DNA from 2 places in the Bacillus aerius genome. Region 2 is predicted to be linked to the other one. Evidence: predicted binding sites of a transcription regulator. Region 2 holds the regulator's gene; the other holds the start of a gene.
The links. Region 2 encodes NrdR, which represses ribonucleotide reductase genes. Its sites were predicted from a motif close to AACACNATATATNGTGTT; they were not measured.
Positions count from the first base shown of each region.

Region 1: the regulator NrdR is predicted to act here: its motif matches at 4,628-4,645, upstream of nrdI (class Ib ribonucleoside-diphosphate reductase assembly flavoprotein NrdI).

Region 1 covers NZ_JARYHO010000001.1:1,708,063-1,716,204, forward strand. The annotation lists gene M2353_RS08705 (OsmC family protein) at 1-197, shown strand, start outside; gene erbB (SMR family multidrug efflux transporter EbrB) at 243-611, opposite strand; gene erbA (SMR family multidrug efflux transporter EbrA) at 627-944, opposite strand; gene M2353_RS08720 (TetR/AcrR family transcriptional regulator) at 947-1,489, opposite strand; gene M2353_RS08725 (hypothetical protein) at 1,602-1,865, opposite strand; gene M2353_RS08730 (YmaF family protein) at 1,970-2,371, shown strand; gene miaA (tRNA (adenosine(37)-N6)-dimethylallyltransferase MiaA) at 2,440-3,390, shown strand; gene hfq (RNA chaperone Hfq) at 3,416-3,637, shown strand; gene M2353_RS08745 (YmzC family protein) at 3,799-4,131, shown strand; gene M2353_RS08750 (hypothetical protein) at 4,211-4,423, shown strand; gene nrdI (class Ib ribonucleoside-diphosphate reductase assembly flavoprotein NrdI) at 4,689-5,081, shown strand; gene nrdE (class 1b ribonucleoside-diphosphate reductase subunit alpha) at 5,041-7,143, shown strand; gene nrdF (class 1b ribonucleoside-diphosphate reductase subunit beta) at 7,161-8,141, shown strand.
Region 2 covers NZ_JARYHO010000001.1:2,601,519-2,609,660, reverse strand. The annotation lists gene polA (DNA polymerase I) at 1-1,525, shown strand, start outside; gene mutM (DNA-formamidopyrimidine glycosylase) at 1,551-2,384, shown strand; gene ytaF (sporulation membrane protein YtaF) at 2,559-3,191, shown strand; gene coaE (dephospho-CoA kinase) at 3,205-3,810, shown strand; gene M2353_RS13455 (glyceraldehyde-3-phosphate dehydrogenase) at 3,983-5,005, shown strand; gene speD (adenosylmethionine decarboxylase) at 5,241-5,621, shown strand; gene M2353_RS13445 (cytosolic protein) at 5,806-6,192, shown strand; gene nrdR (transcriptional regulator NrdR) at 6,197-6,655, shown strand; gene dnaB (replicative helicase loading/DNA remodeling protein DnaB) at 6,755-8,142, shown strand, end outside.

The sequences.
Region 1 (8,142 bases), 890 kb from region 2:
ATGTGACAAACGGTGTGTTTACATATGAGAAAATCATTCACCGTCCTGTCATCATTCTCAAAGAGTCGGCTACAGCACAGGACATAGAACGAGCTCGTAAGCTTGCACATAAAGCTGAAAGCTCATGTATGATCTCTAGAGCTGTGCAAGGGAATGTCCATATTTCCTTAGAAGAAACCATCAAAGCTGGTTATTAAGTAAAAAAGTCATTTTCTCTTGATTAATGGAGAAAATGACTTTTTTTATGACGTCCATTCGGTTTGATCGAATGGTTCTTTCTTTTCTTCCTTTTGTTTTTTGGATTGATTTAAGACAATGACGCCGCATATGACAAGTGCAAGACCAATGAATCCTTTCATATGAATGGTTTCGTTAAATAGCACGAGGCCCACAAGAGCAGTAAGTGCTGTACCGACCCCAGACCAAGTGGCATATGCAGATGACAACTCAATTGTTTTGAGTGCCAAACTGAGAAAGGTAAAGGCACACCCAAATCCGATCAGCACCCCCATACTCGGCAGCGCCTGTGTAAAACCTTGCGAAAGCTTCAGCATCGTACTGCCAAAAACCTCTGTCAAAATCGCTCCTGTTAAATAAAGCATTCCTTTCATATCACTTCACATCCTTTAAGACATATTTAATAGTACGACCCCTGAAACAAGCATCGCCATTCCAATAAGTGCTTGACGGTTCAAGGTTTCTTTGAAAAAGAGCACGCCAAAAAAAGCCGTGAGGACGGTACCGACCCCAGACCAAGTGGCGTAAGACATGCTAAGTGGAATGATATTAAGGGTCAATGACAACATGTAAAAAGCAAGTGTGTAGCCAGCGACAACGACAGCGCTAGGTTTAAAGCGTGTGAAACCATTTGATAGTTTCAGCATCGCTGCCCCGATTGCTTCTGAAAAAATGGCGATAGCCAAAAAAAGATATCCGAGGATCATCATCATCCCTCCTCTAAAATGTGTAAAATCCGATGAAGTAAAAGGGTTTTTTCCTCTCGATTCAATGGTTCAAGCTGAAACATTTCTGAAAACCATATACCATCACAGGCAAGACGGATCAGCTGGCTAAGTGCAGGGTCATTGATTTCCTCGGTTGCTTTTTCTTTAAATTCCGCATAAAAATGACGCCAAGGATTTAATAATGCTTCATCAAATGACATGGTAGCCAGCATGCTTGTACATAGCTGTGTGGTGTTTTGTCTATCAAGGTCATTTAATGTGGCCAATATATAGGCACGTACATAAGGTGCCTTTTCGTTTTTGTATGTTTCCTGATACGTGTCAAGCTGCTGACGAAAAGAGGCAACCGCATGCTCATTCATTTGCTGGATCAGGTCTTCCTTGCTCGAAAAATGATACAGTAGCCCGGCTTTGGTCATATTTGCATGTTCTGCCACCTGCTGAAGGGTGAGCTGACTCAATCCTTCTTTTAGAATGGTGTGAGCTGCTGCCTCAAAAATTTGTTCTTTTTTCGTTTTAGACATAAAAAAAACACCTACTTTACTGAACGGTCGGTAAAGTAAATGTTAACCTATGAAAAACAAATGTGTCAATCGATTCATATTATAAGAGGATGTTTTCACTAAATCGTCATATTTAATAATAAGGGTATGGTCCATATGGCGGGTATGGCGGTGGATAAGGATAACCATAGCCATATCCTGGAGCAAGAAGCGACCCAGCTAAAAGCCCTCCAGCAAAACCACCTAAAAATGGCGGTCCAAAAAATCCAGGTCTCCCATAGCCAAAACCAGGGCGCCCAAACCCAAACCCAGGTCTTCCAAAACCAAATCCAGGGCGTCCAAATCCAAAAGGTCTTCTCATCTCATCTTGAACAAACGGTGCGTCAAAATAATTCATAAAAAAAGACTCCTTTCACATAAAATCACTGTAACTGACATCAGTGTATTCGAGTGGCCCACTTGTGTTTGGGTGAATGCCTAAAATAAGGAGGAATGTAAAAAATGGGCCTGTATCCGTCTGATTGGGCTAAATGTCCACCTCATGCACATGCTTATAAAGCCCGAACGGATGTAACCGAAGAACATTATCATTTAATAGAAGGTATTTCTCAGCCTGTGAATGGAAGCAGTACCGACAGACATACTCATTATTACCGGGGGATCACGTCATTTGAAAGAGGGCATTTTCATAGATATTATGGCGTCACTGGACCTGCTATCCCAAGAGTGGACGGGACGCACTACCATGAAATTGAGGAAGTCACGTTTTCTGCCTATACCGACTCTGTCCCGATTCCATACGGGGGAGTCGTTTACAGTCCAGATGAAGAAAGGCCAACGCATAAGCACCGTATAAAAGGAAAGACATATGAAGTGGTCGGGAATGAACCACTTGGCTGGTGACGGGAGGATATAGGAGAGAAAGAGAAGTTATGCTATACTGTAGGCAGTTTGTAAAAGAGAGTGATGTTATGAAAAAACAACCAGTGATTGTATTAGTAGGTCCGACGGCTGTCGGAAAAACAAAGCTGAGCATTGATATAGCGAAAGCATTTAATGGAGAAATTATCAGCGGAGATTCCATGCAGATCTATAAAGGGATGGATATTGGCACAGCGAAAATCACCCCTGAAGAAATGGATGGCGTACCGCACCATTTAATCGATATTAAACAACCGGATGAATCGTTTTCTACAGCTGAATTTCAGCAGCTTGTCCGCTTAAAAATCAAAGAGATTGCTGCGAGAGGGAAAACGCCCATGATTGTTGGTGGAACTGGGCTATATATTCAGTCTGTTTTATATGATTACACGTTTACTGATGAGAAAAGTGATCCTGCTTTTAGAGAAGAGATGACGCTGTTTAAGCAGCAGCATGGACCGATCAAGCTGTATGAAAAGCTAAAAGAAGCCGATCCTGACGCTGCAAAAGCGATTCATCCGAATAACGTCCGCCGCGTGATCAGAGCGCTTGAAATCATCCATACAACAGGTCAGAAAATGTCTGATATGCAAAACGGGCATCAAGAAGTTCCTCTTTATGACACTGCCTTCATTGGGCTGAAAATGGACCGAGAGCTTTTGTACGAGCGCATTCATCAAAGAATTGATATGATGTTAGATGAAGGCTTAATTGAAGAAGTGAGCGCACTTTATCAATCTGGTTTGAAAGATTGTCAGTCTGTTCAAGCGATTGGTTATAAAGAGTTGTATGCCTATTTTCAAGGCGATTGCTCACTTGATGAAGCCATCCAGCAATTAAAACAAAATTCCCGCAGATATGCGAAGCGTCAGTTTACGTGGTTCCGTAATAAAATGGATGTCACCTGGTTTGATATGACACCACCTTGCCACTTTTCGGACAAAAAAGAGGAAATTTTCGCATATATAGCAGGAAAGCTTGGACTTAAAGCGAAACTGTAGTTATCAGAATCAAGGAGGACGAAACATGAAACCGATTAATATTCAGGACCAATTTTTGAATCAGATCCGCAAAGACAATACATTTGTCACAGTATTTTTACTGAATGGCTTTCAGCTTCGCGGTCAAGTAAAGGGATTTGACAATTTCACGGTGCTGCTTGAGACAGAAGGGAAGCAGCAGCTTATTTATAAACATGCGATTTCAACATTTGCACCTCAAAAAAATGTAAATCTTGAATTAGAATAAACACCCGTTTTCACCAATAGCCCCATGCAGCTGCGAATAAACCGGCCGAAACCCGCTACGTTTTTTGTCAGTGCAGAGGGGCTATTTTGCATGCCATGAAACTTTTCTGTCCAAGTTGCGTATAAATCCTTATTGGACATTTAAAAGGTGAGGGGATTTATATGGAAAATGCAGAGCTTGAATTGAGAAGGATTCGAGTGATCCTTCTTTTGATTGGAATCGTTGTCTTATTTGGATCATGCGCCATCTCGAACATCGAAACGAGACAAGAAAGTTGGCATAACCATGCTGGTGAGCATGATGGGAGCCATGTTGATGGTCTTTTACCATCATCTGTTGCGCTAAAAAATAATCACATTGCTGTTGTGAAAGATGATGAAGTACATGTATACCGGTTTGATGAAAAAGAAGGAGAGCTGACGCTCATTACGACAAAGTACATAGATGAATGGGATGAAGATGATGGTGATAGTGAAGACTTTGATGAAGAGTAAGCACGTAAATTTACAAATGAATGTGAAGTCGCTACACTATAAACATGCATCAGACATCTAGACAGAAAAGGATGAGTTCATGACACACAAAATTAAAATTAATCATTGGGAACAAACTTGTGAAGATGACTCCTGTTTCGAATATGGAACAAGCGTTTCTGTAAACGGGAAAGAGTTAGTAAGAGAAGCCTCGATCGTCTCTGCGCTTGAAGCGGTGCTCAAAGAATTAGGTGTTGAAGTGGAAATAACAGAAGTGTCAGAAGATTTACAGTGCGATGCCTACAAAAAATAAAACAAAAAGTCTAGTCTACTAAGCGATTTTTTTTCATGTTATGATAGATTTCGGTTTCAGTTGAATAGGGAGTAGGGCAGTCTATTTTTAGAACCTGCTCTGCTCTATTTATTTGAACGTACGAGTTCGGCTATGAATGTTCGGCCGGGTTGGTTGATTTTTTTCGTTTCGAGCATCTATATGTTGTGTTTTGAAAAAACATAGTATACTATATATAGTGAATAACGAAATGATCAACAATACTAAAAACTAGGTCGTGATGGAATTGATTCAAATCGTATTTGATTCAAAAACAGGAAATGTTCAACGCTTTTTGGACAAGACCCCTTTTACAGACAAACGAAAATTGACTGGAGAAGAGTTTTTGGATACGCCGTTTATTCTCGTCACCTTTACGACAGGATTTGGACAAGTCCCTGGTACCACTCAGTCATTTTTAGAGAAAAATGCGCACCTTTTACTAGGTGTAGCGGTGAGTGGGAACAAAGTGTGGGGAGATAACTTTGCCAAAAGCGCCGATACGATTTCTAAACAATATCAAGTTCCTATTTTGCACACCTTTGAACTAAGCGGAACAAAAAGGGATGTTGAATTGTTTACACAGGAGGTAGAAAGAATTGTCACAAAATCAGGTTCCAAAGTGGATACAATTAAATAACGAGATTATGATTCAAAAAGAAGGAAAGTTTCAGTTCGACAAGGACAAAGAAGCTGTACATAGTTATTTCGTAGATTATATTAATCAAAACACGGTCTTCTTTCATAATCTAGAAGAGAAGATTGATTACTTAATAGAAAACGACTACTATGAGGAAGAATTTTTAAGACAATACAGCATGTCAGATATTAAAGAAGTATTTGAAGCTGCATATGCCAAGAAATTTAGATTCCCATCATTTATGAGTGCGTTTAAGTTTTACAATGACTATGCACTGAAAACAAATGACAAAAAGAAAATCCTTGAACGCTATGAAGACCGCATTTCAGTTGTGGCTCTTTTCTTTGCGGGCGGAGACAAAAAGAAAGCACTTGAGTTTGTGGAACTGATGATCAACCAAGAGTATCAGCCAAGTACACCAACATTCTTAAACGCAGGCCGTAAAAGACGTGGTGAGCTGGTGAGCTGCTTCTTGCTTGAAGTGAATGACTCATTAAACGATATCTCAAGAGCCATTGATATTTCCATGCAGTTGTCTAAATTAGGCGGCGGCGTCAGCTTGAACCTTTCAAAGCTTCGTGCGAAAGGTGAAGCGATCAAAGATGTTGAAAATGCGACCAAAGGTGTCGTAGGCGTCATGAAACTTCTTGATAATGCATTCCGATATGCAGATCAAATGGGACAAAGACAAGGTTCAGGCAGTGCCTACCTGAATATTTTCCACAGAGATATTAATGATTTCTTAGATACGAAAAAAATCTCTGCGGATGAAGATGTTCGTGTGAAAACACTTTCGATCGGTGTCGTCATCCCAGATAAATTTATCGAGCTTGCTAGAGAAGATAAAACAGCTTACACATTCTATCCTCATACAGTTTATAAAGCTTATGGACAGCATCTTGATGAGATGGATATGGAAGAAATGTATGATGAGCTTGTAGAAAACCCGAAAGTCAAAAAAGAAAAAGTCAATCCGAGAAAACTTCTTGAAAAATTAGCTGTTCTGCGCTCAGAATCAGGCTATCCATATATCATGTTCCAAGATAATGTGAATAGAGAGCACGCTCTGAACCATATTTCACGTGTGAAATTCTCAAACCTTTGCTCAGAAGTACTTCAAGCTTCAGAAGTCTCTTCTTACACGGACTATGATCAAGATGATGAGATCGGACTTGATATTTCTTGTAACCTTGGTTCTTTAAATATCATGAACGTGATGAAAAACAAATCCATTGAAAAAACAGTCAAGCTTGCAACGGACTCACTTACACTTGTGTCTGAAACAACAGATATCCGCAATGCACCAGCTGTTAGAAAAGCGAACAAAGCGATGAAGTCGATTGGACTTGGTGCGATGAACCTTCACGGGTATTTAGCTCAAAACCAAATCGCTTATGAAAGTGAAGAAGCAAGAGATTTCGCTAATACGTTCTTTATGATGGTGAACTATTACTCCATTAAGCGTTCAAGTGAGCTTGCAAAAGAAAAAGGGGAAACATTCCACCGTTATGAGGGCTCTGGTTATGCAACAGGTGAGTACTTCAATAAATACGTGGAAAATGATTTCACTCCAAAAACAGAAAAAGCAGCTGCGCTATTTGAAGGGATGCACATTCCAACGAAAGAAGATTGGGCAGCACTCAAAGATTTTGTAGCGGAAAATGGCATGTATCATAGCTATCGATTATGTATTGCGCCAACAGGTTCTATTTCGTATGTTCAATCGGCAACAGCGTCTGTGATGCCAATTATGGAACGTATCGAAGAAAGAACATACGGAAACAGCAAAACGTATTATCCAATGCCAGGACTTTCAGCACAAAACTGGTTCTTTTATAAAGAAGCATACGATATGGACATGTTTAAAGTGGTCGATATGATCGCAACCATTCAGCAGCACGTCGATCAAGGAATCAGCTTTACATTATTCCTAAAAGATACGATGACAACGCGTGACTTAAATCGCATCGATCTTTATGCACACCATAAAGGCATTAAGACACTTTATTATGCAAGAACGAAGGATACAGGGCAGGAAGGCTGTCTTTCTTGTGTTGTTTGATTAAAGGAGAGTTTAACGTGACAAAAATTTATGATGCAGCCAACTGGTCAAAACACGAAGATGATTTTACACAAATGTTTTACAACCAAAACGTCAAGCAATTCTGGCTTCCAGAAGAGATTTCCTTAAACGGGGATCTCTTGACATGGAAATATTTAGGTGAAGAAGAGCGAGATACGTACATGAAGGTACTGGCTGGACTGACGTTACTTGATACAGAACAAGGAAATACAGGAATGCCGATAGTGGCTGAACATGTGGACGGTCATCAGCGTAAAGCCGTGTTAAACTTTATGGCTATGATGGAAAATGCCGTGCATGCAAAATCATACTCAAATATCTTCATGACACTTGCACCGACTGAAACGATTAGTGAAGTATTTGAATGGGTCAAGAAAAATAAATTCTTGCAAAAGAAAGCAGATATGATTGTAGGTCTGTACCGTTCCATTCAAAAGGATGACCCGATTTCATTATTTAAAGCAATGGTTGCTTCAGTGTATTTAGAAAGCTTCCTATTCTATAGCGGCTTTTATTACCCGCTATATTTCTACGGTCAAGGAAAGCTCATGCAAAGTGGTGAAATCATTAACTTGATTTTGCGCGATGAAGCGATTCACGGTGTGTATGTTGGATTGTTAGCACAAGAAATTTACAACAAACAAACACCTGACGTGCAAAAAGAGCTTTATGATTTCTCTATCGATCTGCTTAATGAGCTTTATGAAAATGAACTTCATTACACTGAGGATATTTATGACCAAGTCAATTTATCGCATGATGTGAAAAAGTTCATTCGTTACAATGCCAATAAAGCGTTAATGAACCTTGGATTTGCCCCTTACTTTGAAGAAGAAGAGATCAACCCAATTGTATTGAACGGACTCAATACAAAAACAAAGTCACATGACTTCTTCTCAATGAAAGGGAACGGCTACAAAAAGGCAACAGTTGAGCCGTTAAAAGATGACGATTTCTTCTTTGGAGATGAATCATAAG
Region 2 (8,142 bases):
GGTCTTTGATTCCAAAAGAGCGGTTGTTGCGCTCAGATGGCATGATGTTGATCTTAAAGGTGTCGATAACGATGTCCTGCTCGCTTCCTATGTGGTCAATCCGCAGAAATCCTATGAGGACGTTGCAAGTGTGGCGAAGGAATATGGCCTGAACATAGCCCTTTCCGATGAAAAAGTTTACGGAAAAGGAGCGAAACAGGCGATTCCACCTGAAGAAGAGCTAAAAGACCATCTTGGAAGAAAAGCAGCAGCGATCTCTGCGCTGCATGATTTGACCCTTGAAGCGTTAGAAAAGAATGATCAGCATGAGCTGTATGAAGATTTAGAGTTGCCACTTGCCCTCATCTTAGGTGAAATGGAATCTCTTGGGGTAAAAGTGGATGTTGAACGTCTTCAGAAAATGGGTGAAGAACTCACGAAGAAGCTGAAGGAATATGAAGAAACCATTCATCGGTTAGCAGGAGAAACATTTAACATCAATTCACCGAAGCAACTTGGTGTGATTTTATTTGAAAAATTAGGACTGCCGGTTATCAAAAAGACCAAAACAGGCTACTCTACGTCTGCGGATGTCCTTGAAAAGCTTGAAGATAAGCACGAAATTATTCGGTCCATTCTGCATTACCGTCAAATAGGAAAGCTGCAATCCACTTATGTGGAAGGCTTAATGAAAGTGACGCGCAAAGATACGCATAAAGTGCACACAAGATTTAATCAGGCACTTACACAAACAGGAAGACTAAGCTCAACAGACCCAAACCTTCAAAACATCCCGATTCGTTTAGAAGAAGGCCGAAAAATTCGTCAAGCGTTCGTTCCGTCAAAAGAAGGCTGGGTCATGTTTGCAGCTGACTATTCTCAAATTGAGCTGCGTGTACTTGCGCACATTTCTCAAGATGAGAACTTGATTGAAGCCTTTACGCAAGATATGGATATTCACACGAAAACAGCCATGGATGTGTTCCATGTCTCAGAAGAAGAAGTGACTTCCTCTATGAGAAGACAAGCCAAAGCTGTCAACTTCGGAATCGTATATGGAATTAGTGATTATGGACTGTCTCAAAACCTTGGGATTACAAGAAAAGAAGCAGCGGCCTTCATTGAACGTTATTTAACAAGCTTTAAAGGCGTGAAAACCTATATGGAGGACATCGTGCAGGAAGCAAAACAAAAAGGATATGTGACCACTCTTCTTAAACGCAGACGATATATCCCAGATATCACAAGCCGTAATTTTAATGTGAAAAGCTTTGCGGAAAGAACGGCAATGAACACACCGATCCAAGGCAGTGCTGCCGATATCATCAAAAAAGCGATGATTGATATGGCACGAAAGTTAAAAGAAGAGAATCTGCAGGCAAATCTGTTATTGCAAGTGCACGATGAACTGATCTTTGAAGCGCCAAAAGAAGAAATCGCCATATTAGAAAAAATCGTCCCTGAAGTCATGGAAAACGCACTTCAGCTCGATGTGCCGCTAAAAGTCGATTTCGCTTCAGGTCCATCTTGGTACGACGCAAAATAAAGAGAGAGAAAAAGGAGCGAGGAGCATGCCGGAATTACCAGAGGTTGAGACCGTCCGGCGCACTCTTCAGCGGTTAGTCAAAGGAAAAACGATTGAAACGGTCGATATCAAATGGCCAAATATCATCAAACGTCCTGGGGAACCGGAAGAGTTCGCTAGAAGGATGGTAGGAGAAACCATTCAAACCATTGAAAGAAGAGGGAAGTTTCTACTCTTTCATTTAGACCACTATGTGATGGTCTCCCATTTAAGAATGGAAGGGAAATACCGTGTACATGAAACTGGTGAGCCTTATGATAAACATGTACACGTCGTCTTTACGTTCACAGATGGTACCGAACTTCGGTACCATGATGTCCGTAAATTTGGGACGATGCATCTATTTCAGCCAGGCGAAGAAGAAAAAGAACTTCCGCTATCACAGCTGGGATATGAACCTTTTTCAGACTCATTTACTCCAGACTATTTATGGGAGCAATTAAAGAAAACCTCCCGCGTGGTCAAAACGGCTTTACTTGATCAAAAAATCGTGGTTGGCCTTGGTAATATTTATGTAGATGAAGTGCTGTTTAAATCAGGTATTCATCCAGAAACAAAAGCGAATCAGCTAAGTCTTGCATCTTGCAAGGTGCTCCACAAACATATTATTGACACGCTTCAAGTGGCTGTTGATGCAGGAGGCAGCACCATTCGCTCCTACATCAATTCACAAGGTGATATTGGGACTTTTCAATTACAGCTTCTTGTATATGACCGGCGGGGAGAACCTTGTCAGACGTGCGGCAGTATCATAGAGAAAACAGTGGTGGGAGGGCGCGGCACTCATTTTTGTGTGACCTGCCAAAAACGCCCTTCATAAAGGTAAGCCGTCAGCATGCTTCCTTTTTGCCATGCATACGATAAAAAACATTCTTTTTTCAGCAAGGTGTAGACTGACACACAGCCCACCTGCTCTTCATATAGTGAAGAAGAGTCTAAGGACGCCTAGAGACTCTTGATCATCGTTGCATGAACAGAAAGGAAGAGTACAGGTATGATTTCGTTTTCGCTTCTGTTTTTAGCTATTGCCGTCAGCATTGACAGCTTTTCTGTAGGTTTTACGTATGGTCTTCGCAAGATGAGGATTCCATTTAAAGCCATCGTTATTATTGCTTGCTGTTCAGGAATTGTGTTGCTCATTTCCATGCTGATTGGCAGCCTGCTCACGACATTCCTCCCTGTCTCAGTGACAGATAAACTGGGTGGAGGCATCTTAATTGCCATCGGACTTTGGGTTCTGTATCAATTTTATAAACCAGCGAAAGAGCGTGATTTGCTCCTTCATGAAAAAACACTTCTCAATGTAGAAGTGCAGTCTCTTGGGCTTGTCATTCATATTTTGCGAAAGCCTACAAGTGCAGATATTGACCGCTCTGGCACCATTAATGGAATGGAAGCGGTGCTTCTTGGAATTGCTTTATCCATCGATGCATTTGGTGCAGGGATTGGTGCTGCGATTCTTGGTTTTTCTCCAATTGTCATGAGCATCACGGTCGCTGTGATGAGTTCTCTTTTTGTATGCATCGGACTGCGTGCAGGTCATTATTTGGCCAATTGGCGCTGGATCGATAAACTCGCATGCTTACCAGGGCTGTTGCTCATTTTAATTGGGGTGTGGAAGCTGTAAAGGAGGAAACGAATTGACGCTCGTCATTGGATTAACAGGCGGGATTGCTAGCGGAAAAAGCACAGTCTCGCAGATGATAAAAGAGAAAGGCATTCGGGTGGTGGATGCTGATGTCATTGCAAAAGAAGCGGTTTCTAAAGGATCGGCTGCCCTTCATCAAATCGTTCAAACTTTTGGTGAAGAGGTTCTTCTGCCAAATGGTGAACTGAACCGGCAGCAGCTTGGTGCGATCATTTTTTCTGATGAAGAGAAAAGAAAACAGCTCAATGCCATCGTTCATCCTGAAGTCAGAAAGGAAATGCTCGAGCAGCGTGATGAAGGGGTGAGCAACAATGAAACATTTGTTGTGCTTGATATCCCGCTCCTATTCGAGAGCAAGCTGGAAGGGCTAGTCGACCGCATCATCGTTGTGTACACGACGCCTGAATTGCAGCTGTCGCGGCTCATGAATCGAAACGACCTGAGCGAGGAAGAAGCACTGAATCGCATTCACTCCCAGCAGCCTCTTGAGGAAAAATGCCAAAAAGCAGACCGCGTGATAGAAAACACAAAAGATCTTGCTTTTATTAGAAAGCAATTAGAGAACATATTAAACGAATGGGAACATACAGATAAGTAAGAGTACATACAGTACTCTTCTTTTTTTATGCTTTTTTCGTCAATTTCATTGCAAAGAACAGCCCTTTTTTGAAAATATACGTTTATATACTGGCAATTACATTCTAATGTGATATACTAATTTCATAAATAAATTTATTGAGTATAACACATAATAGAGGAGTGACCTGTTCATGAAGGTAAAAGCAGCGATCAATGGGTTTGGCAGAATTGGACGCATGGTCTTCAGAAAAGCAATGCTTGATGATCAAATTCAAATTGTAGCGGTGAACGCAAGCTATCCTGCCGAAACGCTAGCACATTTAATTAAATATGACACAAATCATGGACGTTACGAATGCGATGTGACAGCAGAAGATGACGCGTTGATTGTCAATGGCAAAAGAGTGCTTTTGCTCAATAATAGAGACCCAAAGCAGCTTCCATGGGGAGAGCTTGGGATTGATATCGTGATCGAAGCAACAGGGAAATTTAATTCAAAAGATCAAGCGATGGGCCATATAGATGCCGGAGCGAAAAAGGTCGTACTTACAGCTCCAGGTAAAAATGAAGACGTTACAATTGTAATGGGTGTCAATGAGGATGATCTTGATCCTGAAAAGCACGTCGTTATTTCAAACGCATCTTGTACAACAAACTGTTTAGCGCCAGTTGTCAAATTGTTAGATGATGAATTTGGCATCGACAACGGCTTAATGACAACGGTTCATGCTTATACAAATGATCAAAAAAATATCGACAACCCCCACAAGGATTTGCGCCGGGCAAGAGCATGTGCCCAGTCCATCATTCCAACGACGACGGGTGCCGCTAAAGCGCTTTCTTTAGTGCTGCCGCACATGAAAGGGAAATTACATGGACTTGCACTTCGAGTGCCAGTTTCTAATGTATCGATGGTTGATCTTGTGGTCGACTTGAAAAAAGATGTTACAGCAGAAGAGGTAAATGCTGCCTTTGCAACGGCTTCAAAAACATCTCTTGCTGGCATATTAGACTACACAGATGAACCACTTGTCTCCACAGACTTTAACACAAACCCTTATTCTGCTGTCGTTGATGGACTTACAACGATGGTGATGGAAGGCAGAAAAGTAAAAGTTCTTGCATGGTATGACAATGAATGGGGCTATTCTTGCAGAGTGGTTGATCTTGTAAAGTTTGTTGGTTCCCAGATGAAAGAGCTTTCAGCTGTTTGAAATGAAGAAGACTGAACGTCCCTTTTCAAGAAATGAGAGAAAATCCCACTAAAAACACAGCTTGCAAAATGGGTCTAAACAAAGTATACTATTTTTCGTGAACTTCTTGTTCGCAGACTCATTCGGGTATACTTAAAGGGTTAGGACCTCTTTGGACTAACTTTCCCCCGTGGTATATGTCCGGTCCGGCTGCTTAGAACTTCACTCTTTCATTCTTGTTTAAGGGGGGTCCATGATGGAAACAATCGGACGTCACGTTATCTCCGAGTTATGGGGATGCGACTGTGATAAACTGAACGACATGGATTTTATTGAAAAAACGTTTGTAAATGCAGCTTTGAAATCAGGAGCTGAAGTAAGAGAGGTTGCTTTTCACAAATTTGCACCTCAAGGAGTAAGTGGAGTTGTCATTATTTCTGAATCTCATCTGACAATTCACAGCTTTCCTGAACATGGTTATGCGAGCATAGATGTTTATACTTGCGGCGATCTAGATCCGAATATTGCAGCAGATCATATCGGAGATGAACTAGGTGCTGAAACAAGAGAAAACATCGAAATTCCTCGAGGCATGGGACCTGTACAAGTGAAACAGGCGCAAGCCAAAGCACTGTAAACATAAAAAAGATTGCAATGGGAGCTGGCCAAAAGCATTAAATGCCTTTGTGTTATGCTCCTTTTTATATTTGTTCCATACACGACATCCAGCATGATCCAACCTGTCTATACTTTTGTTCTAGGAAAACAAAGGTTTTTTTTATAAAATAAAGAAGAGGGTTTATGTCAAAGGGGATACGTGTATGACTTTAGGACAAAAGCTCAAACGATTCATTTCAAATCATACAGAAACATCTGACCATCATCCAGTGTCAGAGCTGAAAAGCCATTACTACAAATCGACACAAACTCAAGCTTCCCAAACGGTAGAAGCCGTTCTTTCAAGAAACGATTCCTATCAAGTGACATCTGTTTCAGCAGAACGAGGTGAAATCAACGCAAACATACGAACGCCGAAAAAAGCTTTTCTCGTGGCGACTGTCATTTCAATTCGTCCTTTTGAAACAGCTGTCGATTTTAATGTGACAACAGAAACAGCACTGCCAACAGACTTTGGCTACAGTCAAAAGGCTGTTTTGTCCCTCTATAAAGAACTAGACAAACAACTTCCAAGAAGAGATCGGAGCTGATGAAATGAAATGTCCCACATGTCAGCACCTTGGCACAAGGGTGCTTGATTCAAGACCAGTAGATGAAGGGAAGTCCATCCGTCGGAGAAGAGAGTGTGAAAGCTGTCAATATCGCTTCACGACGTTTGAAAAATTAGAAGAATTGCCATTGATTGTGGTGAAAAAAGAAGGAATTCGAGAAGAATTCAGCCGGGAAAAGATGCTGAGAGGCCTCATCAAAGCGTGTGAAAAACGTCCTGTCGCTTTAAAACAGCTCGAGGATGTCTGCTTTAACATCGAGAAGGAATTGCGTAACCAAGGCATGTCAGAGGTGAAAAGCGAGCTTGTTGGGGAAATGGTGATGGACGAGCTGGCGAAAATTGATGAAGTGTCTTACGTCAGGTTTGCCTCGGTTTACCGTCAGTTTAAAGATATCAATGTATTTATTGATGAATTAAAAGATTTATTAAAGAAAGAACGCTAAAAAAGAGCTGAAGATTCTTCATGCTCTTTTTCCTGCGTAAAGCGTAAAACGCAAAAAGAGTGTACAATGAAGACAACCGTATTAAGGGAGGATCAGCATATGACAGAGCATTGGAAGGAAGTGCTAGCCGTCGATCCGTATGTCGTCAAAAGCGCTTCATTGCTCGGTGACATCGATAGACAGCTTATTACTCTTTTATATCAGCCGCTTATTGGCATGTCCGCTTTCAGTTTATACATGACGCTGTGGGGAGAGCTGGAACAAAATCGAATGTGGGGGAAACCCGCACCTCACCGTCAGCTGATGGTGATGCTGCAAACGAATTTAAATGATATTTTTGAGGAGCGCTTAAAGCTTGAAGCGATCGGATTACTCCGCACATATGAACAGGAAACGGAAGAAGGCAGACTGTTTACATATGAGCTCGTGCCGCCGCTGAGACCGGATGAATTTTTCCAAGACGGTATGCTGAATGTCCTTTTGTATCATCGGGTAGAGAAAGCAAAATATATGCAGCTTCGTGATTATTTTTCTTATCCAGGAGTTCCTGCTGATGCAAAGAACATCTCCCGATCGTTTGAAGAAGTGTTTCACGTCTTGCAGCCAGGAGAGCGCAAGATGACAGAGGAAATCAATCAGGCGTCATCGCTTGACGAGGGTTACGAATATGTGACAGTTGGCTCAAGTCAGCCTGCACCGCTTTCAGATGAATCTTTTGATTTTGATCTATTGTTAGCAGGCATGTCGGACATGATGATTCCAAGAAAAGCTTTGACAAAGCAAGTGAAAGAGACAATTAAGAAGTTAGCGGTCGTCTATGGCATCACCCCGCTGCAAATGCAAAATATTGTCGCAGGTGCCTGTGGTTCAGATCAGATGATATCAACTGAGGATCTGCGAAAAGCAGCGAGAGACTGGTATCAAATTGAATACAGAGGCGAACAGCCGAAGCTGATTGATCAAAAACAGCCAAGACATTTACGTCACAATGTCACGCAGAATTCAGGTGCAGATGCACCTGATGCGAAATTGATTGAAAAGCTTGATCATATTTCGCCTAGAGAGCTTCTAAAAGATATGGCAGATGGCATTGAGCCGACGTATGCAGACTTAAGAATTGTTGAAGATATTATGCTTGAGCAGCAGCTAGAGCCTGGGGTCATGAATGTCCTGATCTACTATACACTGCTAAAAACCGATATGAAACTGTCCAAAACATATATGCAGAAAATCGCCGCCCACTGGGTGCGAAAGAAAATTAAAACCGTGGCAGCTGCTATGAAAATTGCCAAAGAAGAGAATAGGCAAATGACAGAATGGGCGCAGCAAAAAAATAAACGTCAATCATATGGATCAGGAAAAGTGATCCGCGAGGAGAAACTGCCTGACTGGATGAAGGAAGCTGAAACGAAAGAACAGCCAAAAGAACAGACAGATAACTTGTCTACAGAGGACCTCGAACGAGAAAAAGAAAAATTGTTAGATCA